DNA from 2 places in the Shigella dysenteriae genome. Region 2 is predicted to be linked to the other one. Evidence: predicted binding sites of a transcription regulator. Region 2 holds the regulator's gene; the other holds the start of a gene.
The links. Region 2 encodes LexA, which represses DNA repair genes until DNA is damaged. Its sites were predicted from a motif close to TNCTGTATGTACATACAGNA; they were not measured.
Positions count from the first base shown of each region.

Region 1 (11,957 bases), 290 kb from region 2:
TAAAATATGCGGAACTGGCCTACGATTTGTTCCATTTGGGGTTTGATGTCTTAATCATCGACCATCGCGGGCAGGGACGTTCCGGTCGCCTGTTAGCCGATCCGCATCTCGGGCATGTTAATCGCTTTAATGATTATGTTGATGATCTGGCGGCATTCTGGCAACAGGAGGTCCAGCCCGGTCCGTGGCGTAAACGCTATATACTGGCACATTCGATGGGCGGTGCGATCTCCACATTATTTCTGCAACGCCATCCAGGTGTATGTGACGCCATTGCGCTAACTGCGCCAATGTTTGGGATCGTGATTCGTATGCCGTCATTTATGGCACGGCAGATCCTCAACTGGGCCGAAGCGCATCCACGTTTCCGTGATGGCTATGCAATAGGCACCGGGCGCTGGCGCGCGTTGCCGTTTGCTATCAACGTACTGACCCACAGCAGACAGCGATATCGACGTAACTTACGCTTCTATGCTGATGACCCAACGATTCGCGTCGGTGGGCCGACCTACCATTGGGTACGCGAAAGTATTCTGGCTGGCGAACAGGTGTTAGCCGGTGCGGGTGATGACGCCACGCCAACGCTTCTCTTACAAGCTGAAGAGGAACGCGTGGTGGATAACCGCATGCACGACCGTTTTTGTGAACTCCGCACCGCCGCGGGCCATCCTGTCGAAGGGGGACGACCGCTGGTAATTAAAGGTGCGTACCATGAGATCCTTTTTGAAAAGGACGCAATGCGCTCAGTTGCGCTCCACGCCATCGTTGATTTTTTCAACAGGCATAACTCACCCAGCGGAAACCGCTCTACAGAGGTTTAAATTTCTTATGTACCAGGTTGTTGCGTCTGATTTAGATGGCACGTTACTTTCTCCCGACCATACGTTATCCCCTTACGCCAAAGAAACCCTGAAGCTGCTCACCGCGCGCGGCATCAACTTTGTGTTTGCGACCGGTCGTCACCACGTTGATGTGGGGCAAATTCGCGATAATCTGGAGATTAAGTCTTACATGATTACCTCCAATGGTGCGCGCGTTCACGATCTGGATGGTAATCTGATTTTTGCTCATAACCTGGATCGCGACATTGCCAGCGATCTGTTTGGCGTAGTCAACGACAATCCGGACATCATTACTAACGTTTATCGCGACGACGAATGGTTTATGAATCGCCATCGCCCGGAAGAGATGCGCTTTTTTAAAGAAGCGGTGTTCAAATATGCGCTGTATGAGCCTGGATTACTGGAGCCGGAAGGCGTCAGCAAAGTGTTCTTCACCTGCGATTCCCATGAACAACTGCTGCCGCTGGAGCAGGCGATTAACGCTCGTTGGGGCGATCGCGTCAACGTCAGTTTCTCTACCTTAACCTGTCTGGAAGTGATGGCGGGCGGCGTTTCAAAAGGCCATGCGCTGGAAGCGGTGGCGAAGAAACTGGGCTACAGCCTGAAGGATTGTATTGCGTTTGGTGACGGGATGAACGATGCCGAAATGCTGTCGATGGCGGGGAAAGGCTGCATTATGGGCAGTGCGCACCAGCGTCTGAAAGACCTTCATCCCGAGCTGGAAGTGATTGGTACTAATGCCGACGACGCGGTGCCGCATTATCTGCGTAAACTCTATTTATCGTAATCGTTCTTTATTTGGTCAATTGTCAACCTGATACTTCGCTACAATGGATACTCGTTAATCAAAGAGTTTTCCATTGTGGCGCTACTTATCATCACCACGATTCTGTGGGCCTTCTCCTTTAGCTTTTATGGCGAGTACCTTGCGGGGCACGTCGATAGCTATTTTGCGGTGCTGGTGCGCGTTGGCCTGGCGGCACTCGTTTTTCTGCCGTTTCTGCGTACCCGTGGCAATAGCCTGAAAACAGTCGGCCTGTATATGCTGGTGGGCGCGATGCAGCTCGGCGTGATGTATATGCTGAGTTTCCGCGCGTATCTCTACCTGACGGTCTCCGAACTGCTGCTGTTCACCGTACTGACGCCGCTCTACATCACGCTGATTTATGACATCATGAGTAAGCGCCGTCTGCGCTGGGGCTATGCTTTTAGCGCCTTGTTGGCGGTGATTGGTGCCGGGATTATTCGCTATGATCAGGTCACCGACCATTTCTGGACTGGCTTGTTGCTGGTGCAACTCTCCAATATCACTTTTGCCATCGGCATGGTGGGTTACAAACGCCTGATGGAAACTCGCCCGATGCCGCAGCATAACGCCTTTGCGTGGTTCTATCTTGGCGCGTTCCTGGTGGCGGTAATTGCATGGTTCTTGCTGGGAAATGCGCAGAAAATGCCGCAAACCTCGCTGCAATGGGGCATTCTGGTGTTTCTTGGCGTGGTGGCTTCCGGGATTGGCTACTTTATGTGGAACTACGGCGCAACCCAAGTAGACGCCGGAACGCTGGGCATTATGAATAATATGCACGTTCCGGCAGGGCTGCTGGTAAACCTGGCTATCTGGCACCAACAGCCGCACTGGCCAACGTTTATTACAGGCGCGCTGGTGATCCTGGCCTCACTGTGGGTGCATCGTAAGTGGGTCGCTCCGCGCTCTTCACAAACGGCAGATGATCGCAGGCGTGATTGCGCGCTGAGCGAATAAATGCTTCTGTAATCGGCTGACGCTGCTCGCCATCGCGCACGGCGGCGTACAGCCGGCTCCACAAGCCTTCGCCCAGGGTTTTGGTCACCACCAGATGCTGGCGCTCAAAACTCTCCACCACCCAGTGCGGCAGCGCGGCAATGCCCATCCGCGCGGCAACCATCTGAATCAACAATAAGGTGTTATCGACGCTTTTCAGTGATGGGCTGACGCCTGCCGGCTGAAGAAAATGCCGCCAGACATCCAGTCGGCTACGCTGCACCGGATAAATCAACAGCGTCTCGCTGGCGAGATCTTCCGGCGTGATACGCGTTTTCGCCGCTAGTGGATGGTCAGGTGCTAACACCAGACGCACTTCATAATCGAACATCGGCGAATAATGCAGTCCACTGCGCGGCAAAATATCGGACGTCATCACCAGATCCAGCTCGCCCTGTTGCAACGCAGGCTGCGGGTCAAACGTCACGCCCGATTTAAAGTCCATCTCGACCTGCGGCCAGTTCTTATGGAAATTTTCTAACGCGGGCGTCAGCCACTGAATACAGCTATGGCACTCAATGGCAATGCGCAGGCGTGTCTGCTGCGGTTCATTACAGGCTTGCAGTGCCTGGCTGATTTGCGGCAGCACCTGGTTTGCCAGTTGCAACAGGATTTCTCCCTGCGGTGTAAAGCGTAGCGGCTGGCTCTTACGCACAAAGAGCCGGAAGCCAAGGCGTTGTTCCAGATCGCTAAACTGGTGAGACAGGGCGGATTGCGTCTGATGCAACGTCGCCGCAGCGGCTGCGAGCGAGCCGCAGTTCCGCAACGCTTGTAGCGTTTTCAGGTGTTTTACTTCGATCATGAAAGTCCTTCACTTCGGCATGAATAATTTGCGCTTGAGGAATATACAGTAACCGCCAATTATGGATGTGTAAACATCTGGACGGCTAAAATCCTTCGTCTTTTAAATTTATGGTGCGTTGGCTGCGTTTCTCCACCCCGGTCACTTACTTCAGTAAGCTCCCGGGGATGAATAAACTTGCCGCCTTCCCTAAATTCAAAATCCATAGGATTTACATATAATTAGAGGAAGAAAAATGACAATATTGAATCACACCCTCGGTTTCCCTCGCGTTGGCCTGCGTCGCGAGCTGAAAAAAGCGCAAGAGAGTTATTGGGCGGGGAACTCCACGCGTGAAGAACTGCTGGCGGTAGGGCGTGAATTGCGTGCTCGTCACTGGGATCAACAAAAGCAAGCGGGTATCGACCTGCTGCCGGTGGGCGATTTTGCCTGGTACGATCATGTACTGACCACCAGTCTGCTGCTGGGTAACGTTCCGGCGCGTCATCAGAACAAAGATGGTTCGGTAGATATCGACACCCTGTTCCGTATTGGTCGTGGACGTGCGCCGACTGGCGAACCTGCGGCGGCGGCGGAAATGACCAAATGGTTTAACACCAACTATCACTACATGGTGCCGGAGTTCGTTAAAGGCCAACAGTTCAAACTGACCTGGACGCAGCTGCTGGAGGAAGTGGACGAGGCGCTGGCGCTGGGCCACAAGGTCAAGCCTGTGCTGCTGGGGCCGATTACTTACCTGTGGCTGGGGAAAGTGAAAGGTGAACAGTTTGACCGCCTGAGCCTGCTGAACGACATTCTGCCGGTTTATCAGCAAGTGCTGGCAGAACTGGCAAAACGCGGCATTGAGTGGGTACAGATCGACGAACCGGCGCTGGTACTGGAACTACCTCAGGCGTGGCTGGACGCATACAAACCCGCTTACGAGGCACTTCAGGGCCAGGTGAATCTGCTGCTGACCACCTATTTTGAAGGCGTAACGCCAAACCTCGACACGATTACGGCGCTGCCTGTTCAGGGTCTGCATGTGGACCTTGTACATGGTAAAGATGACGTTGCTGAACTGCACAAGCGCCTGCCTTCAGACTGGCTACTGTCTGCTGGTCTGATCAATGGTCGTAACGTCTGGCGCGCCGATCTTACCGAGAAATATGCGCAAATTAAGGACATTGTCGGCAAACGCGATTTGTGGGTAGCTTCTTCCTGCTCATTGCTGCACAGCCCCATCGACCTGAGCGTGGAAACGCGTCTTGATGCAGAAGTGAAAAGCTGGTTTGCCTTCGCCCTGCAAAAATGCCATGAACTCACACTGCTGCGCGATGCGCTAAACAGCGGTGATACGACCGCTCTGGCAGAGTGGAGCGCTCCGATTCAGGCGCGCCGTCACTCAACCCGCGTACATAATCCGGCGGTAGAAAAGCGTCTGGCGGCGATCACTGCTCAGGACAGCCAGCGTGCGAACGTTTATGAAGTGCGTGCTGAAGCCCAGCGTGCGCGTTTTAAACTGCCAGCGTGGCCGACCACCACTATTGGTTCCTTCCCGCAAACCACGGAAATTCGTACCCTGCGTCTGGATTTCAAAAAGGGCAATCTCGACGCCAACAACTACCGTACGGGTATTGCGGAACATATCAGGCAGGCCATTGTTGAGCAGGAACGTTTAGGTCTGGATGTGCTGGTACATGGCGAGGCCGAGCGTAATGACATGGTGGAATACTTTGGCGAGCACCTGGATGGCTTTGTCTTTACGCAAAACGGTTGGGTACAGAGCTACGGTTCCCGCTGCGTGAAGCCGCCGATTGTCATTGGTGACGTTAGCCGCCCGGCACCGATTACCGTGGAGTGGGCGAAGTATGCGCAATCGCTGACCGACAAACCGGTGAAAGGGATGCTGACCGGCCCGGTGACGATTCTCTGCTGGTCGTTCCCGCGTGAAGATGTCAGCCGTGAAACCATCGCCAAACAAATTGCGCTGGCGCTGCGTGATGAAGTGGCGGACCTGGAAGCCGCAGGAATTGGCATCATCCAGATTGATGAACCGGCGCTGCGCGAAGGTTTACCGCTGCGTCGTAGCGACTGGGATGCATATCTCCAGTGGGGCGTGGAGGCCTTCCGTATCAACGCCGCCGTGGCGAAAGATGACACACAAATCCACACTCACATGTGTTATTGCGAGTTCAACGACATCATGGATTCGATTGCGGCGCTGGACGCAGACGTCATCACCATCGAAACCTCGCGTTCTGACATGGAGTTGCTGGAGTCGTTCGAAGAGTTTGATTATCCGAATGAAATCGGTCCAGGCGTCTATGACATTCACTCGCCAAACGTACCGAGCGTGGAATGGATTGAAGCCTTGCTGAAGAAAGCGGCAAAACGCATTCCGGCAGAGCGCCTGTGGGTCAACCCGGACTGTGGCCTGAAAACGCGCGGCTGGCCAGAAACCCGCGCAGCACTGGCGAATATGGTGCAGGCGGCGCAGAACTTGCGTCGGGGGTAAAATCCAAACCGGGTGGTAATACCACCCGGTCTTTTCTCATTACAGCGACGTCTTCCCTCCATACTGCTTAAACCATTCCAGCATACGCTGCCAGCCATCTTTCGCAGATTCGGCATGATAGCTCGGGCGATAATCAGCGTTGAATGCATGCCCGGCATCCGGGTACACGATAATCTCTGCTTTCGCATTAGCAGCCCGCAGCGCCTGGCGCATGGTTTCAACGCTCTCCTGCGGAATGCTGTTATCCTGACCACCATATAAGCCGAGAACCGGCGCGTTAAGATCGGTTGCGATATCAACAGGTTGTTTCGGTGAATTCAGCGACTTATCGCCCGCCAGTTTGCCGTACCACGCCACTGCGGCTTTTAGCTGTGGATTATGCGCGGCATACAGCCAGGTGATACGTCCACCCCAGCAGAATCCGGTGATCATTAAACGATGAACATCGCCGCCGTTGCGGGAAGCCCAACTGGCGACATGATCGAGATCGGCCAGCACCTGCGAGTCAGGCACTTTTGCTACCAGACCGCTAAGCAACGTGGGGATATCGGCAAAATCATTCGGATCGCCTTCGCGGAAGTAAAGTTCAGGTGCGATAGCCAGATACCCCTCCAGCGCCAGACGGCGACAAATGTCGCGGATATGTTCATGCACGCCAAAAATTTCCTGCACTACAATGACCACTGGCAGTGGGCCATCGCTTTGCTTTGGTCTGGCATGGTAAGCAGGCATGTTATCCCCTTGTGAAGGGATAGAGGTGAAGCCCGCCACAATCGCGTCGTCCGGGGTCTGAACGATGGTCGAAGCGAGAGGCGATGCAGCAGGTGCAAATCCAGATTGTTGTGTTGTTGCCATGGTATTCTCCGTACCCTTATAAAAATGTTGCGCAATGTTAACTATAGTCAGCATGCAACAAATCACATTGCCTGAATCGGCTCATCTTTTATGCAGTCCTGCAGAATGAAGAGTGATTTATGTGATTTGAATCACTTTTGGTGGGTAAATTTATGCAACGCATTTGCGTCATGGTGATGAGTATCACGAAAAAATGTTAAACCCTTCGGTAAAGTGTCTTTTTGCTTCTTCTGACTAAACCGATTCACAGAGGAGTTGTATATGTCCAAGTCTGATGTTTTTCATCTCGGCCTCACTAAAAACGATTTACAAGGGGCTACGCTTGCCATCGTCCCTGGCGACCCGGATCGTGTGGAAAAGATCGCCGCGCTGATGGATAAGCCGGTTAAGCTGGCATCTCACCGCGAATTCACTACCTGGCGTGCAGAGCTGGATGGTAAACCTGTTATCGTCTGCTCTACCGGTATCGGCGGCCCGTCTACCTCTATTGCTGTTGAAGAGCTGGCACAGCTGGGCATTCGCACCTTCCTGCGTATCGGTACAACGGGCGCTATTCAGCCGCATATTAATGTGGGTGATGTCCTGGTTACCACGGCGTCTGTCCGTCTGGATGGCGCGAGCCTGCACTTCGCACCGCTGGAATTCCCGGCTGTCGCTGATTTCGAATGTACGACTGCGCTGGTTGAAGCTGCGAAATCCATTGGCGCGACAACTCACGTTGGCGTGACAGCTTCTTCTGATACCTTCTACCCAGGTCAGGAACGTTACGATACTTACTCTGGTCGCGTAGTTCGTCACTTTAAAGGTTCTATGGAAGAGTGGCAGGCGATGGGCGTAATGAACTATGAAATGGAATCTGCAACCCTGCTGACCATGTGTGCAAGTCAGGGCCTGCGTGCCGGTATGGTAGCGGGTGTTATCGTTAACCGCACCCAGCAAGAGATCCCGAATGCTGAGACGATGAAACAAACCGAAAGCCATGCGGTGAAAATCGTGGTGGAAGCGGCGCGTCGTCTGCTGTAATTCTCTTCTCCTGTCTGAAGGCCGACGCGTTCGGCCTTTTGTATTTTTGCGTAGCGCCTCGCAGGAAATGCCTTTCCAACTGGACGTTTGTACAGCACAATTCTATTTTGTGCGGGTAAGTTGTTGCGTCAGGAGGCGTTGTGGATTTCTCAATCATGGTTTACGCAGTTATTGCGTTGGTGGGTGTGGCAATTGGCTGGCTGTTTGCCAGTTATCAACATGCGCAGCAAAAAGCCGAGCAATTAGCTGAACGTGAAGAGATGGTCGCGGAGTTAAGCGCGGCAAAACAACAAATTACCCAAAGCGAGCACTGGCGCGCCGAGTGCGAGTTACTCAATAACGAAGTGCGCAGCCTGCAAAGTATTAACACCTCTCTGGAGGCCGATCTGCGTGAAGTAACCACGCGGATGGAAGCCGCACAGCAACATGCTGACGATAAAATTCGCCAGATGATTAACAGCGAGCAGCGCCTCAGTGAGCAGTTTGAAAACCTCGCCAACCGTATTTTTGAGCACAGCAATCGCCGGGTTGATGAGCAAAACCGTCAGAGCCTGAACAGCCTGTTGTCGCCGCTACGTGAACAACTGGACGGTTTCCGCCGTCAGGTTCAGGACAGCTTTGGTAAAGAAGCACAAGAACGCCATACCCTGACCCACGAAATTCGCAATCTCCAGCAGCTCAACGCGCAAATGGCCCAGGAAGCGATCAACCTGACGCGCGCGCTGAAAGGCGACAATAAAACCCAGGGCAACTGGGGCGAGGTAGTATTGACGCGGGTGCTGGAGGCTTCCGGTCTGCGTGAAGGGTATGAATATGAAACCCAGGTCAGCATCGAAAATGACGCCCGCTCGCGGATGCAGCCGGATGTCATCGTGCGGCTGCCGCAGGGAAAAGATGTGGTGATCGACGCCAAAATGACGCTGGTCGCCTATGAACGCTATTTTAACGCCGAAGACGACTACACCCGCGAAAGCGCGCTACAGGAACATATCGCGTCGGTGCGTAACCATATCCGTTTGCTGGGACGCAAAGATTATCAACAGCTGCCGGGGCTGCGAACTCTGGATTACGTGCTGATGTTTATTCCCGTTGAACCCGCTTTTTTACTGGCGCTTGACCGCCAGCCGGAGCTGATCACCGAAGCGTTGAAAAACAATATCATGCTGGTTAGCCCGACTACGCTGCTGGTGGCGCTGCGCACTATCGCCAACCTGTGGCGTTATGAGCATCAAAGCCGCAACGCCCAGCAAATCGCCGATCGTGCCAGCAAGCTGTACGACAAGATGCGTTTGTTCGTCGATGACATGTCAGCGATTGGTCAAAGTCTCGACAAAGCGCAGGATAACTACCGCCAGGCAATGAAAAAACTCTCTTCAGGTCGCGGAAATGTGCTGGCGCAGGCAGAAGCGTTTCGCGGTTTAGGAGTAGAAATTAAACGCGAGATTAATCCGGATTTGGCTGAACAGGCGGTGAGCCAGGATGAAGAGTATCGACTTCGGTCGGTTCCGGAGCAGCCGAATGATGAAGCTTATCAACGCGATGATGAATATAATCAGCAGTCGCGCTAGCCCATTGGGAGTAGTTAAGCCGGGTAGAAATCTAGGGCATCGACGCCCAATCTGTTACACTTCTGGAACAATTTTTTGATGAGCAGGCATTGAGATGGTGGATAAGTCACAAGAAACGACGCACTTTGGTTTTCAGACCGTCGCGAAGGAACAAAAAGCGGATATGGTCGCCCACGTTTTCCATTCCGTGGCATCAAAATACGATGTCATGAATGATTTGATGTCATTTGGTATTCATCGTTTGTGGAAGCGATTCACGATTGATTGCAGCGGCGTACGCCGTGGGCAGACCGTGCTGGATCTGGCTGGTGGCACCGGCGACCTGACAGCGAAATTCTCCCGCCTGGTCGGAGAAACTGGCAAAGTGGTCCTTGCTGATATCAATGAATCCATGCTCAAAATGGGCCGCGAGAAGCTGCGTAATATCGGTGTGATTGGCAACGTTGAGTATGTTCAGGCGAACGCTGAGGCGCTGCCGTTCCCGGATAACACCTTTGATTGCATCACCATTTCGTTTGGTCTGCGTAACGTCACCGACAAAGATAAAGCACTGCGTTCAATGTATCGCGTGCTGAAACCCGGCGGCCGCCTGCTGGTGCTTGAGTTCTCGAAGCCAATTATCGAGCCGCTGAGCAAAGCCTATGATGCATACTCCTTCCATGTGCTGCCGCGTATTGGCTCACTGGTCGCGAACGACGCCGACAGCTACCGTTATCTGGCAGAATCCATCCGTATGCATCCCGATCAGGATACCCTGAAAGCCATGATGCAGGATGCCGGATTCGAAAGTGTCGACTACTACAATCTGACGGCAGGGGTTGTGGCGCTGCATCGTGGTTATAAGTTCTGACAGGAGACCGGAAATGCCTTTTAAACCTTTAGTGACGGCAGGAATTGAAAGTCTGCTCAACACCTTCCTGTATCGCTCACCCGCGCTGAAAACGGCCCGCTCGCGTCTGTTGGGCAAAGTGCTGCGCGTGGAGGTAAAAGGCTTTTCGACGTCATTGATTCTGGTGTTCAGCGAACGCCAGGTTGATGTACTGGGCGAATGGGCAGGCGATGCTGACTGCACCGTTATCGCCTACGCCAGTGTGTTGCCGAAACTTCGCGATCGCCAGCAGCTTGCCGCCCTGATTCGCAGTGGTGAGCTGGAAGTGCAGGGCGATATTCAGGTGGTGCAAAACTTCGTTGCGCTGGCAGATCTGGCAGAGTTCGACCCTGCGGAACTGCTGGCCCCTTATACCGGTGATATCGCCGCTGAAGGAATCAGCAAAGCCATGCGCGGAGGCGCAAAGTTCCTGCATCACGGCATTAAGCGCCAGCAACGTTATGTGGCGGAAGCCATTACTGAAGAGTGGCGTATGGCACCCGGTCCGCTTGAAGTGGCCTGGTTTGCGGAAGAGACGGCTGCCGTCGAGCGTGCTGTTGATGCCCTGACCAAACGGCTGGAAAAACTGGAGGCTAAATGACGCCAGGTGAAGTACGGCGCCTATATTTCATCATTCGCACTTTTTTAAGCTACGGACTTGATGAACTGATCCCCAAAATGCGTATCACCCTGCCGCTACGGCTATGGCGATACTCATTATTCTGGATGCCAAATCGGCATAAAGACAAACCTTTAGGTGAGCGACTACGACTGGCCCTGCAAGAACTGGGGCCGGTATGGATCAAGTTCGGGCAAATGTTATCAACCCGCCGCGATCTTTTTCCGCCGCATATTGCCGATCAGCTGGCGTTATTGCAGGACAAAGTCGCTCCGTTTGATGGCAAGCTGGCGAAGCAGCAGATTGAAGCTGCAATGGGCGGCTTGCCGGTAGAAGCGTGGTTTGACGATTTTGAAATCAAGCCGCTGGCTTCTGCTTCTATCGCCCAGGTTCATACCGCGCGATTGAAATCGAATGGTAAAGAGGTGGTGATTAAAGTCATCCGCCCGGATATTTTGCCGGTCATTAAAGCAGACCTGAAACTTATCTACCGTCTGGCTCGCTGGGTGCCGCGTTTGCTGCCGGATGGTCGCCGTCTGCGCCCAACCGAAGTGGTGCGCGAGTACGAAAAGACATTGATTGATGAACTGAATTTGCTGCGGGAATCTGCCAACGCCATTCAGCTTCGGCGAAATTTTGAAGACAGCCCGATGCTCTACATCCCGGAGGTTTACCCTGACTATTGTAGTGAAGGGATGATGGTGATGGAGCGCATTTACGGCATTCCGGTGTCTGATGTTGCGGCGCTGGAGAAAAACGGCACTAACATGAAATTGCTGGCGGAACGCGGCGTGCAGGTGTTCTTCACTCAGGTCTTTCGCGACAGCTTTTTCCATGCCGATATGCACCCTGGCAACATCTTCGTAAGCTATGAACACCCGGAAAACCCGAAATATATCGGCATTGATTGCGGGATTGTTGGCTCGCTAAACAAAGAAGATAAACGCTATCTGGCAGAAAACTTTATCGCCTTCTTTAATCGCGACTATCGCAAAGTGGCAGAGCTACACGTCGATTCTGGCTGGGTGCCACCAGATACCAACGTTGAAGAGTTCGAATTTGCTATTCGTACGGTCTGTGAA
Region 1 covers NZ_CP055055.1:4,968,537-4,980,493, forward strand. Annotated here, with positions in the region: gene pldB (lysophospholipase L2) at 1-821, shown strand, start outside; gene yigL (sugar/pyridoxal phosphate phosphatase YigL) at 829-1,629, shown strand; gene bioP (biotin transporter) at 1,705-2,604, shown strand; gene metR (HTH-type transcriptional regulator MetR) at 2,492-3,445, opposite strand; gene metE (5-methyltetrahydropteroyltriglutamate--homocysteine S-methyltransferase) at 3,681-5,942, shown strand; gene HUZ68_RS23730 (dienelactone hydrolase family protein) at 5,982-6,797, opposite strand; gene udp (uridine phosphorylase) at 7,059-7,820, shown strand; gene rmuC (DNA recombination protein RmuC) at 7,961-9,388, shown strand; gene ubiE (bifunctional demethylmenaquinone methyltransferase/2-methoxy-6-polyprenyl-1,4-benzoquinol methylase UbiE) at 9,483-10,238, shown strand; gene ubiJ (ubiquinone biosynthesis protein UbiJ) at 10,252-10,857, shown strand; gene ubiB (ubiquinone biosynthesis regulatory protein kinase UbiB) at 10,854-11,957, shown strand, end outside.
Region 1: the regulator LexA is predicted to act here: its motif matches at 3,477-3,496, upstream of metR (HTH-type transcriptional regulator MetR).

Region 2 (11,957 bases):
CTGCTGGCGTTTCATCGCTTAATGCGTACGGATAAGCCAATTGGCGCGTTACTGCTGCTCTGGCCAACATTATGGGCGTTGTGGGTGGCGACACCGGGCGTTCCCCAGCTCTGGATCCTGGCGGTGTTTGTCGCGGGTGTCTGGCTGATGCGCGCTGCCGGATGTGTGGTGAATGATTATGCTGACCGCAAGTTTGATGGTCATGTTAAGCGCACGGCGAACCGACCACTTCCCAGCGGCGCGGTAACAGAGAAAGAGGCGCGCGCGCTGTTTGTAGTGCTGGTACTGATTTCGTTTTTACTGGTGCTGACGCTGAATACGATGACCATTCTGTTGTCGATTGCCGCGCTAGCGCTGGCGTGGGTGTACCCGTTTATGAAGCGGTATACCCATCTACCGCAAGTGGTGCTGGGCGCGGCGTTTGGCTGGTCGATTCCAATGGCTTTTGCTGCTGTGAGTGAGTCGGTGCCATTGAGTTGCTGGTTAATGTTCCTCGCCAATATTCTCTGGGCGGTGGCTTACGACACGCAGTATGCGATGGTTGACCGTGATGATGATGTGAAGATTGGCATTAAATCCACCGCAATCCTGTTCGGCCAATACGATAAATTGATTATTGGTATTTTGCAGATTGGCGTACTGGCACTGATGGCGATCATCGGTGAGTTAAATGGCTTAGGCTGGGGATATTACTGGTCAATTCTGGTGGCTGGCGCGCTGTTTGTTTATCAACAAAAACTGATTGCCAACCGCGAGCGTGAAGCCTGCTTTAAAGCATTTATGAATAATAACTATGTTGGTCTGGTACTGTTTTTAGGGCTGGCAATGAGTTACTGGCATTTCTGATGATGTAAAAAAGCCGGATGATCATCCGGCTTTCTTCTGGGCTGCCTGATGCGTTGCGCTTCTCAGGCCTACACAACAGATCGCAATTTATTGAATTTGCAGATTATGGTAAGCCTGATAAGGCGTTTGCGCCGCATCCGGCAATTCTCTCTGATTACCCTTCGCCCTGCGTCGCACTCTCAATCGTCAAACGCACGTCTGATGTAATCAACTCCGCCAGCAACTGATAAACCTTCATCGTTTCTGCCGGTTCGGCATCGCCGCTATCGCTGATATACCCTTCATCACGCAGCGTCAGCACCAGAGAACTGAACACCGCTTTGTCGAAGAACTCCGGCGCGTTGATGCCGTGCAGCACGGAGAGACGTTGCGCGACGGTGCGGCTCTCTTTCTCCAGCGTACCGCGGTTGATCGACGGGTTGGCGCTCAACAGCCAGAAGGTGATGGCATAACGTTGCAGCGTTTCGCGCGCGCCTGCGGCGAGCAGCTGTAGCGTGCGAGAATGCGCCGGGTTGATATGCAACTCATCATCTTGCAGGGTAATCAGCCCCTGACGTTGCATCTCATTTGCCAGCGCATCAATAACGTCCGGCAACTCGTCGCGATCCCAGCGCAGGAACAGCTCCGCTTTCAGCATTGGGTAAAGCACATTGACGTGCTCCATCAATACGTCGCGGGAGATGTGGCGATGCTGGGTGACAATTGCCGCCATCAGCGAAGGCAGCACCAACATATGCGCAATGTTGTTGCGATAGTAGGTCATCAGCACCGCTTGCTCGCGCGGTAGAATGATGATGTCGCCGATAGTGTCTTTCTCGACTTCAAACTTGTTCATTTGCAGCGCGTGATCGATAAGCTCGCTGGCGCTGGCTGAAGGAACGGTAGAGTCCGTGGAGTAAGGTACGTTGCGCATCAGATCCAGGTAGCAGTTGAGTTGCTCGGTTAACTGCTCGCGGGTGAGTGAGCGCTGACGTGACGCCAGTAGCGCAGTACAGCACAGGTTCATGGCGTTTGCCGCGCCTGCGTTGTTAATGCGTACCATTAGATCGGCAGCAATATTATTGACCGTCGGCGTTAACCAGGCCGGACGCACCGCTTCGATGGGATCGATAGATTCACGCCAGTCTGGTACGTGCTGGTTAAGGTAGGTCATCAACGGCATTGGTTCACCGAAGTTGACGTAACCCTGACCGAGATTACGCAGCTTGCTTAAACCGCGCAGCATCTGCGGCAGGCTCTCTTTCTCTTTCGTCGCACCGCGCAGTTCTTTGGCGTAAGTACCCACTTCCATGACGTGCTCATAACCGATATAGATCGGAATCAGCGTAATCGGACGCGTGCCGCCACGCAGCATCGCCTGAATGGTCATCGACAGCGTACCGGTTTTCGGATCCAGCAAACGCCCCGTACGGGAACGACCGCCTTCCACGAAGTACTCGACGGAATAACCACGGCTGAACAGTTCGCCGAGATACTCACGGAAAACGGTGGAATAGAGCTTATTGCCTTTAAACGTACGGCGAATAAAGAACGCCCCCAGACGGCGGAAAATCGGCCCGGCAGGCCAGAAGTTCAGGTTGATCCCGGCGGCGATATGCGGCGGCACCAGCCCCTGGTGATACAGCACGTAAGAAAGCAGCAGGTAGTCCATGTGGCTGCGGTGGCAAGGCACATATACCAGCTCATGACCGTCGTGGGCCAGCTGGCGAACGCGCTCGGCGTTATGGACGTTGATGCCCTGGTAAAGGCGGTTCCAGGTGAAGCCCAGAATACGGTCAGTCAGGCGGATCATCTCGTAAGAGAAATTCGCCGCAATCTCTTCCATCAGCGCAATCGCGTTCTGCTGCGCTTTTTCATGGGAGATTTTTTTGCTGCGCGCTTCATCTTCTACCGCTTTGGCAATGGCGCGGGAGGCGAGCAGCTTATTAAACAGATCCTGACGAGCAGGCAGACGTGGACCCACGGCAGCCAGACGTTGACGGGCAAAGTGCATACGCGCCACGCGCGCCAGTTTCTGCGCGATAGTTTTATCCGTGCCGTGTTCATCCGCCATACGGCGCAGCGAAACTGACGGCGAGAAACGCACAAAACTGTCGCGACCGAGCCACAGTACAGCGAAAAATTTCTGTACGCCGTTAAGCATACGCAGCGGCGGGTTCACTTCGCCTTTTTCACGCCCTGGCGCGCGACCAAACATCACCGATACTGGCACCATCTGCACATCCAGATTTGGGTTGCTACGGTGCAAATCGAGATAGTCGTGGAACAGCTTAATAGACTCTTCTTTCGGCGTGTAATAGGTGAATACACGCGGCCCGCCGTGAATGAACACATAGCGCGGCAGTAGCGTGCCGTCGATTTCCAGCGGCTCTAACGGGTCAGGCAGGTCATGTGCCAGACACTGGGCGCGCAACGTCAGCAAGTCTGCTTTCGAGTTGTACGGTAAAACGTACATAATTGGACGAGAGGTATCCAGCCCCAGTTCCGGGGCAGGATCTGCCGGAATAGACTTGCTTTTTACCAGGATGCTTAATGGTAAATTCAGTAATTTGTAGTAAATTCGTGGCCAGCCGGACATAAACGATGTAAAGCCTCTGGTTAATAATGCAAATGCGCGGCAAGGATAGCAGAAAGTCATGGGAAATTCTGTGGTATCCGCTCATGTTTCGCGCGGCGTTACGCAAACCCGAATCATCGGATTTAACGGTACACTGATATTGACGCTCATAATGTAAAAAGGTTCTTTCAATGGCCAATAATACCACTGGATTCACCCGAATAATCAAAGCTGCTGGCTATTCCTGGAAAGGTTTACGCGCTGCATGGATCAACGAAGCGGCATTCCGTCAGGAAGGCGTAGCGGTATTGTTGGCGGTGGTCATCGCCTGCTGGCTGGATGTGGACGCAATTACCCGCGTGCTGCTTATCAGCTCCGTGATGCTGGTGATGATTGTGGAAATCCTCAATAGCGCCATCGAAGCAGTGGTTGACCGAATTGGCTCTGAATACCATGAGCTTTCCGGACGCGCTAAAGATATGGGATCCGCCGCGGTGCTGATTGCGATTATCGTCGCCGTGATTACCTGGTGCATCCTGTTATGGTCGCATTTTGGATAACCCTTCCAGATTTCGATAAATCTCTGGTTTATTGTGCAGTTTATGGTTCCAAAATCGCCTTTTGCTGTATATACTCACAGCATAACTGTATATACACCCAGGGGGCGGAATGAAAGCGTTAACGGCCAGGCAACAAGAGGTGTTTGATCTCATCCGTGATCACATCAGCCAGACAGGTATGCCGCCGACGCGTGCGGAAATCGCGCAGCGTTTGGGGTTCCGTTCCCCAAACGCGGCTGAAGAACATCTGAAGGCGCTGGCACGCAAAGGCGTAATTGAAATTGTTTCCGGCGCATCACGCGGGATTCGTCTGTTGCAGGAAGAGGAAGAAGGGTTGCCACTGGTAGGTCGTGTGGCTGCCGGTGAACCGCTTCTGGCGCAACAGCATATTGAAGGTCATTATCAGGTCGATCCTTCCTTGTTCAAGCCGAATGCTGATTTCCTGCTGCGCGTCAGCGGGATGTCGATGAAAGATATCGGCATTATGGATGGCGACTTGCTGGCAGTGCATAAAACTCAGGATGTACGTAACGGTCAGGTCGTTGTCGCACGTATTGATGACGAAGTTACCGTTAAGCGCCTGAAAAAACAGGGCAATAAAGTCGAACTGTTGCCAGAAAATAGCGAGTTTAAACCAATTGTCGTTGACCTTCGTCAGCAGAGCTTCACCATTGAAGGGCTGGCGGTTGGCGTTATTCGCAACGGCGACTGGCTGTAACATATCTCTGAGACCGCGATGCCGCCTGGCGTCGCGGTTTGTTTTTCATCTCTCTTCATCAGGCTTGTCTGCATGGCATTCCTCACTTCATCTGATAAAGCACTCTGGCATCTCGCCTTACCCATGATTTTCTCCAATATCACCGTTCCGTTGCTGGGACTGGTCGATACGGCGGTAATTGGTCATCTTGATAGCCCGGTTTATTTGGGCGGCGTGGCGGTTGGTGCAACGGCGACCAGCTTTCTCTTTATGCTGTTGCTGTTTTTACGCATGAGCACCACCGGGCTGACTGCGCAGGCTTATGGTGCCAAAAATCCTCAGGCATTAGCCCGTGCGCTGGTGCAACCGTTGCTGTTGGCGTTGGGGGCTGGGGCGTTAATTGCGCTGTTGCGTACGCCGATTATCGATCTGGCGCTGCATATTGTTGGCGGTAGTGAAGCGGTCCTGGAACAGGCGCGGCGCTTTCTTGAAATCCGCTGGTTAAGCGCTCCGGCGTCGCTGGCGAATCTGGTATTACTCGGTTGGTTACTCGGCGTGCAATATGCCCGTGCGCCAGTAATTTTGTTAGTGGTCGGCAATATCCTCAACATTGTGCTGGATGTCTGGCTGGTGATGGGGCTGCATATGAACGTGCAGGGCGCGGCGCTGGCGACGGTTATTGCGGAATATGCAACATTGCTGATTGGTCTGCTAATGGTGCGTAAAATCCTCAAACTACGCGGAATTTCCGGCGAAATGCTGAAAACTGCCTGGCGAGGAAACTTCCGTCGCTTGCTGGCGCTTAACCGCGATATCATGCTGCGTTCGCTGTTGTTGCAACTCTGTTTCGGCGCGATCACCGTACTTGGCGCGCGACTGGGGAGTGACATTATCGCTGTTAACGCGGTTCTGATGACGCTACTCACCTTTACCGCCTATGCGCTGGACGGTTTTGCCTACGCGGTTGAAGCGCACTCCGGTCAGGCGTACGGTGCGCGCGACGGTAGCCAGTTGCTGGATGTCTGGCGGGCAGCGTGCCGCCAGTCGGGGATCGTAGCGTTGCTGTTTTCGGTGGTCTATTTGCTGGCAGGGGAACACATCATTGCGTTGCTGACGTCGTTAACCCAGATTCAGCAGCTGGCCGACCGCTATCTTATCTGGCAGGTGATTTTGCCGTTGGTTGGCGTCTGGTGTTATCTGCTGGACGGCATGTTTATAGGCGCAACGCGTGCCGCCGAAATGCGTAACAGTATGGCGGTGGCCGCCGCAGGTTTTGCGCTGACGCTCCTTACGCTGCCGTGGCTGGGCAATCATGGTTTGTGGCTGGCGTTAACCGTCTTTCTGGCGTTGCGCGGGCTTTCTCTGGCGGCTATCTGGCGGCGTCACTGGCGCAATGGTACCTGGTTTGCCGCAACGTGACGGTTAAAAATTCTGAATAAATAATCCTAAGCCAAATTGCTGACTACACTTAATCTCACGTTCAGAAGAAAAGTGAACGTACTCTCATTCACAACCTAACGATGAGGTCTTGATTATGAATAAAGATGAAGCCGGCGGTAACTGGAAACAGTTTAAAGGTAAAGTGAAAGAGCAATGGGGCAAACTGACCGATGATGATATGACGATCATTGAAGGTAAACGTGATCAACTGGTCGGTAAAATCCAGGAACGTTATGGTTATCAGAAAGATCAGGCAGAAAAAGAGGTCGTGGATTGGGAAACCCGCAATGAATATCGCTGGTAATTAATCCCTCCTGCCCGACGTGTACAAGGATGTACGCCCTCTTAACGCGGTTTCTTTTTCACCTGCACAGAGTGATCATGCTGGCACTGTTCAGGATGACGACACGCTTCCACTTCCACGCATGCCGCACAGAGCCCATGTGCTTCAATCACATTATGCCGCAGGGCAAACCCCATTTTTGCCGCCAGCGTATGCATGATGTCTTCCACGCCTTCTGCACATTCTTCTTTCACCGCGCCGCAGCGATCGCAAATAAACATGGCTGACGTATGGGTGGGCTGGTCGAACAGATGACAGAGCACATAACTGTTGGTGGATTCCACCTTATGCACAAAACCTTGCTCAAGCAGAAAATCCAGCGCGCGATAAACCGTTGGCGGCTTGGCTTGCGGTTCAGCTTCGCGCAGCAAATCAAGCAGATCGTAAGCGCTGATAGCGCCATCCTGCAGACTCATCAGGCGCAACACTTCCAGGCGCTGTGGAGTCAGGCGCACATTACGCTGCGCGCAGATTTTTTCAGCCTGCGCTAATAACTCCTGCGTTGTGGTCTTTTCCATCGGGCACCTCAAAGTGGGGGTTAAGAATGTCCTTACTTTACCATGTTCCAGGAAAAACACCGAGAACCCTTATTGTTGCCGTAATGTTGCTTTTCTGTTTTGTAGGTAAGATGTTGTGTTGCCTGGCAGTACCATTATCAACACGATAATAATTAATAATTCATTTTTAAATAAATTGCTTCAAGTTAACTCGCTATTTATTTAACCGTGGCTAATCGTATACCCGAATTTCAGAAAATTATGAGCGATTTTTGATAGTGACCGGTTCCAAAAACACTTATAAGGAGGACACGGTACGACAAAAAAGGTAGATGAATCATGTTAAAGATAATACCCGGTGCAACTGGATACTTTAATAAAACACTCAATTCAAATCAATTCGATAATAAAGATGCAACCAAAGATAAATTAGATAATATAGATGCAACCAACGATAAATTAGATAATAGAGGTACAATCAAAGATAAATTAAATAATATATATGGTAAGTCTATTGATTATTCAGCGCTGCGTCATCGGGATATAATTATTGCAAAAATAGATTTGTTTATTCAAAGAATCACTCATAATTTATGGCATGCACGTAAAAAAAATGTGTTTTTAATTGAGCAAATAACTAATCTCAAAGAGTGGGTTAATAAGTATATTGCAGATTGCACTGATGAGGAATTAAACGATCGTGACTTTATTGCATCAGTTGTTGACCGGGCTATTTTTCATTTCGCGGTTAATAGTATATGTAATACTGAGGGTAATAAAGATGCAACGCCCATAGAACGATATACTTTTGATGTAGAAACCAAGAATGGCCTTCCCTCCACGGTTCAGCTATTTTATGAGGAATCTAAAGATAATGAACCTTTAGCGAATATACATTTGCAAGCAATAGGTTCTGGTTTTTTAACGTTTGTTAATGCATGTCAGAAATATGATGACAACAGCTTAAAATTATTCGCTTCGCTGTTGATTTCACTTTCATACTCTAGTGCCTACACAGATTTAGCAGGAGCAGAAAAAGTGAATATTAATGATCATAATGGGAACTATCTGACAGCTCAGTTTGAAGAGTTATCTCAACGTGATATGAAGAAGTACCTGGGAGAAATGAAGCGTCTGGCAGATGGGGGAGAAATGAATTTTGATGGCTATCTGGATAAGATGTCACATCTGGTGAATGAAGGAACGCTCGCCCCTGATATTTTAAGCAAAATGCGAGATGCTGCACCGAAATTAATTGACTTTGCTAAGTCGTTTGACCCAAACTCAAAGGAAAAGATTAAAATATATACAGGTACTTCTAAATTAATTTATGATTTATTCGGGGTTAAATCGGAGAAATAATATGTGAAGTTCTTCGATGGTATGAAAGGTATTACATAAAAGAACCCAATGCTTATTGGGTTCTTTTTTCTCTATCAGTGCTATTAGCAGGGAGAGATATCACCGGAGTTTAATGTGTGATTTTTATTTATCGTCGAATCTGTATTGTTTATCATTGCTTTTCACAACGCTAACATCTAATAAGATTAGATCTTCACTTCGTGAGAGCTTCATGCCTTGAGAGGATCTCATTTTTCTTTTGCAATGAGACAGGCGCTTCCTGTTGTTATGGTATAGTACCCCGTTATTGAGCCTCCTGAACAGTGATGCTGAATAACATAACTCCATGATATATCGATAAAATAATCTCTACATTTGAAAATGCACGGTAATTCTGAAATGCAAAAAATCAACCAAACCAGCGCAATGCCTGAAAAAACTGACGTTCACTGGAGTGGTCGGTTTAGCGTTGCACCAATGCTCGATAGGATGTACCGTTTTTGAAAAACAAGTAGTTATATACTTTGTGGGAGCCTATTGGGAACCCGGCGTTTTCATTTCAAGGAGTAATCCATACGCGGCTTAAGAATGAGATATAATGCGACTTTTAGTGTTCCGCTTGAGAGGCCATGATGCTTACCCTGGACGAGATAGGTCAATCAGTACGTAACAATATCCAGTTGATTATTGATCATGTCGGCTTACCTCTTGCTGTTGGTCCGCTCAGTGATGATGATTACAAGATTCTGTGTGGTGGCTATGGTGAGCTTGAATGGGACTATGCGTTAAGTACCTATGGCAACTCCAGAGAAAAGTATGAGTTCTGCATAAAACTTGTTCAGCAAGGTCGGGTTCAGGGAATACCATCAGGAGCAGCAATTTGTGTTTATGGGGTTGAAGAAAACATCTTTCGTATCCATATGATCGAAAGGTTTTCTAGAGAAGATGAATCTCACCCATTGAAAGGGCGCATGGTTTTACTCACTCTTATGAGTGCTTTTATATTTTGTAAAGCTGTTGAATGTAAAGTTGTCCACATTGTAGAGCCAGTACCAGAACTGGTGCAGTATTACGAGTCTTTTGGTTTCCGCATGGAACAGTGCGGTTATGTGATGTCGGCAGTCATTGATGAGCTGCAGGATATCTTTCTTAAATTTGCTCAGTAGGTATAGACGAGAAGGGTCTACAAATTGTAGGATACCCGTCCAGATTACCTTAAAGGTACATCTATGGCAGTCGTTTTGTGCTTAAACTACTAAGAAACGATGTCACCAATCGATCATGTCGATTGGCATAAGTTAGCGAAACAAGCTAGCTTTAAAGAAAGGGTTAGAGACGCCTTTACTGTCTCGGGAGTTTTCTATGAAAGATCAAAAAGCAACCAAGCCACAGGTTAAGTTCGACACAATGAAAGCATTCGCAGGTATGGGTGCTGCTGTTGAAGTTCTGATGAAGGCTGCTCCTAATGCGTTCACTCACGCTACTGTCTCTGGTAAAGAGCAGCAGGGTAAGCTTCGTCGTCGCAAAGCAGCATGATCATAGCTGGTGCTTTTTGAAAACCCGCCTTCAGGCGGGTTTTTTCTTTAGTGATGTTCTTTGCCCTTCTGTTTGACTGTTCTGACCTGTTCCCACTCGATACGTCCTTCTTCTCGCCTTTTGTCTATGTATTCCGCAAGATCCTGAATATTGATGCAACGTTTTGCTTTTTGTGATGTGCCGATGCGATATGTTGGAACGGGCAACTTACAAGCGTTTGCTTTTGCTTCTGCCGTGGCTGGACTCATACCAAAGTACTTTTGGCTAACTGCTGAGAGTTCAATGTTTGGGGTATTGAATTCAGCCATCAGTAAAAACAAGGTGTTCATAATTTTCTCCATCAAAACCGGCTGCACCCGGGAAAATCATAATTCTGTGCTGGTGGCAGGAATTAATTTCTGCCAGATAGCGGAAACATATTTTGCCTGATGACGGGCATCAGCTAGGGCGTTGTGCCGTTCGCCATCGAAAGGCATGTCCATTTTGGGGTCGAATCCGATGGAACGCCCAAGTGTAACGATCGTGCGTACATCGTGGTCATTCCAGTACGCCCACGGGCAGATTTGTCCTGCTCGCTCATAAGCTCCACGTAAAATTACGTTGTCGAAGGTGGCCCCGTTACCCCAGATTTTTAAATATTTCGTATTGTCTGCGTGCCGGTTAATGAAATGGTTTAGTTCTGAGAGAGCATCGCTGATCGACAAAGTATCATCAATACAGATTGCAGCTCGCGCTTCAGGGCTTTGTTTCAACCACCACAGGATGGTATCGCCGTCAGGTGTAGCTCCTTGCTTCATAGCACTGTCTAGGCTGACAACCGCATAGAATTCTTGTCCGATGTTTCCGGTTTCTGGAGTGAAGAACACCGCGCCAATGGAAACGATCGGTGCATCCTTATTTTTCCCCATCGTCTCAAGGTCGATCATTAAGTTGTTCATCACTTCACCTCCTGCGGCGGTTCTGGTAGAGGCATCCAATTGATTACATCGCATTTAGGGATGCTGATATCATCACCAAGCCACCCTTGACCTTCAGACCAGCATTGCACGTAATACCCGTATTCTGTGTTCACTACGCACCACTGCGCGTCGTTCGGCATTCGATCACTACAGCTTATCCAACTATCCGGAGTTACCGGAGAGTTGCCCGACAGCTCGTTCAACTTGTAAGTCTGGCTTACAGGTTCGGCACCATGAATCATGGCGGTGCGGCAGGCTTCATCAACCATAGCTTCTACGTTTTCGAGAAGTACGTAACTGTACTGCTGCCCACTAACCCATTCTTTTCTGCGAGGTAATGCGCGTGGGTCTGCAACAATGGATTGCAAACGTTCCAGAACAGCAAGCGCTACCGGCGCTGGCGGCGCGGTGTAAAGTGGAACAACTCGCCCTCCCCATTGATTAACACTACTCTCAGCGAACACTAAATGCTCAGTCCGATAATACCCAGGGGCATCAATATCTTTTCTTTCGCTATCCCACATGTAAACCACCGGTTCTGCTTCCAGTGATGCCAGTGCAATTTCATAAGCACGGCGCTCAATATTGTCTCGAACGTCCAGGCTGCCTATGCGCTCTTTGATTTCTTTAATCATTTCTTTGTCGGTGAAAGTGCTCATATCAATCTCCTTTGGTACCAATGTTTACAGCCTGGCAAGCCTCTTTGAGCACCCAGTCAACAGCGTCTTTCCATGCTCCGGTTTCGACTGGCGGATTCTCACGCTTTACCTGTTCATAGAAGCACACTGCTTTAACCAGTCCTTCCGGTACTACTGGTGATGGCTGTTTAGCTTCTAAATCAGCAATTCTGTCAACCACGGCATCTACGGCATCTGAAAAGCCGAACCAGTTACTCCACTCCGGCCTATCCCCGGTTGCTGCAAAGTACATATCAGCCAAAGCAGACTCAGCATGGTCACGCTCGTTAATGAGTTGCTCTTCGCTTTTCTCCAGTTCAGCAATACGCTTACTTCCATCCGAGATAACACCTTCGTAATACTCGCGCTGCTCGTTGAGTTTTGATTTTGTCTCCTCAAGCTCAACACGCAGTTTCCCTACCGTTAGCGCAATATCCTCGTTCTCCTGGTCACGGCGTTTGATGTATTGCTGGTTTCTTTCCCGTTCATCCAGCAGCGCCTGCA
Region 2 covers NZ_CP055055.1:188,018-199,974, forward strand. Annotated here, with positions in the region: gene ubiA (4-hydroxybenzoate octaprenyltransferase) at 1-846, shown strand, start outside; gene plsB (glycerol-3-phosphate 1-O-acyltransferase PlsB) at 1,001-3,424, opposite strand; gene dgkA (diacylglycerol kinase) at 3,595-3,963, shown strand; gene lexA (transcriptional repressor LexA) at 4,073-4,681, shown strand; gene dinF (MATE family efflux transporter DinF) at 4,754-6,079, shown strand; gene HUZ68_RS00900 (CsbD family protein) at 6,195-6,404, shown strand; gene zur (zinc uptake transcriptional repressor Zur) at 6,446-6,961, opposite strand; gene HUZ68_RS00910 (DUF2713 family protein) at 7,280-8,302, shown strand; partial or broken gene HUZ68_RS00915 (tRNA-dihydrouridine synthase) at 8,663-8,767, shown strand; gene HUZ68_RS00920 (hypothetical protein) at 8,914-9,447, shown strand; gene HUZ68_RS00925 (hypothetical protein) at 9,644-9,817, shown strand; gene HUZ68_RS00930 (pyocin activator PrtN family protein) at 9,865-10,146, opposite strand; gene HUZ68_RS00935 (3'-5' exonuclease) at 10,183-10,755, opposite strand; gene HUZ68_RS00940 (DUF551 domain-containing protein) at 10,755-11,300, opposite strand; partial or broken gene HUZ68_RS00945 (hypothetical protein) at 11,310-11,435, opposite strand; gene HUZ68_RS00950 (ead/Ea22-like family protein) at 11,437-11,957, opposite strand, start outside.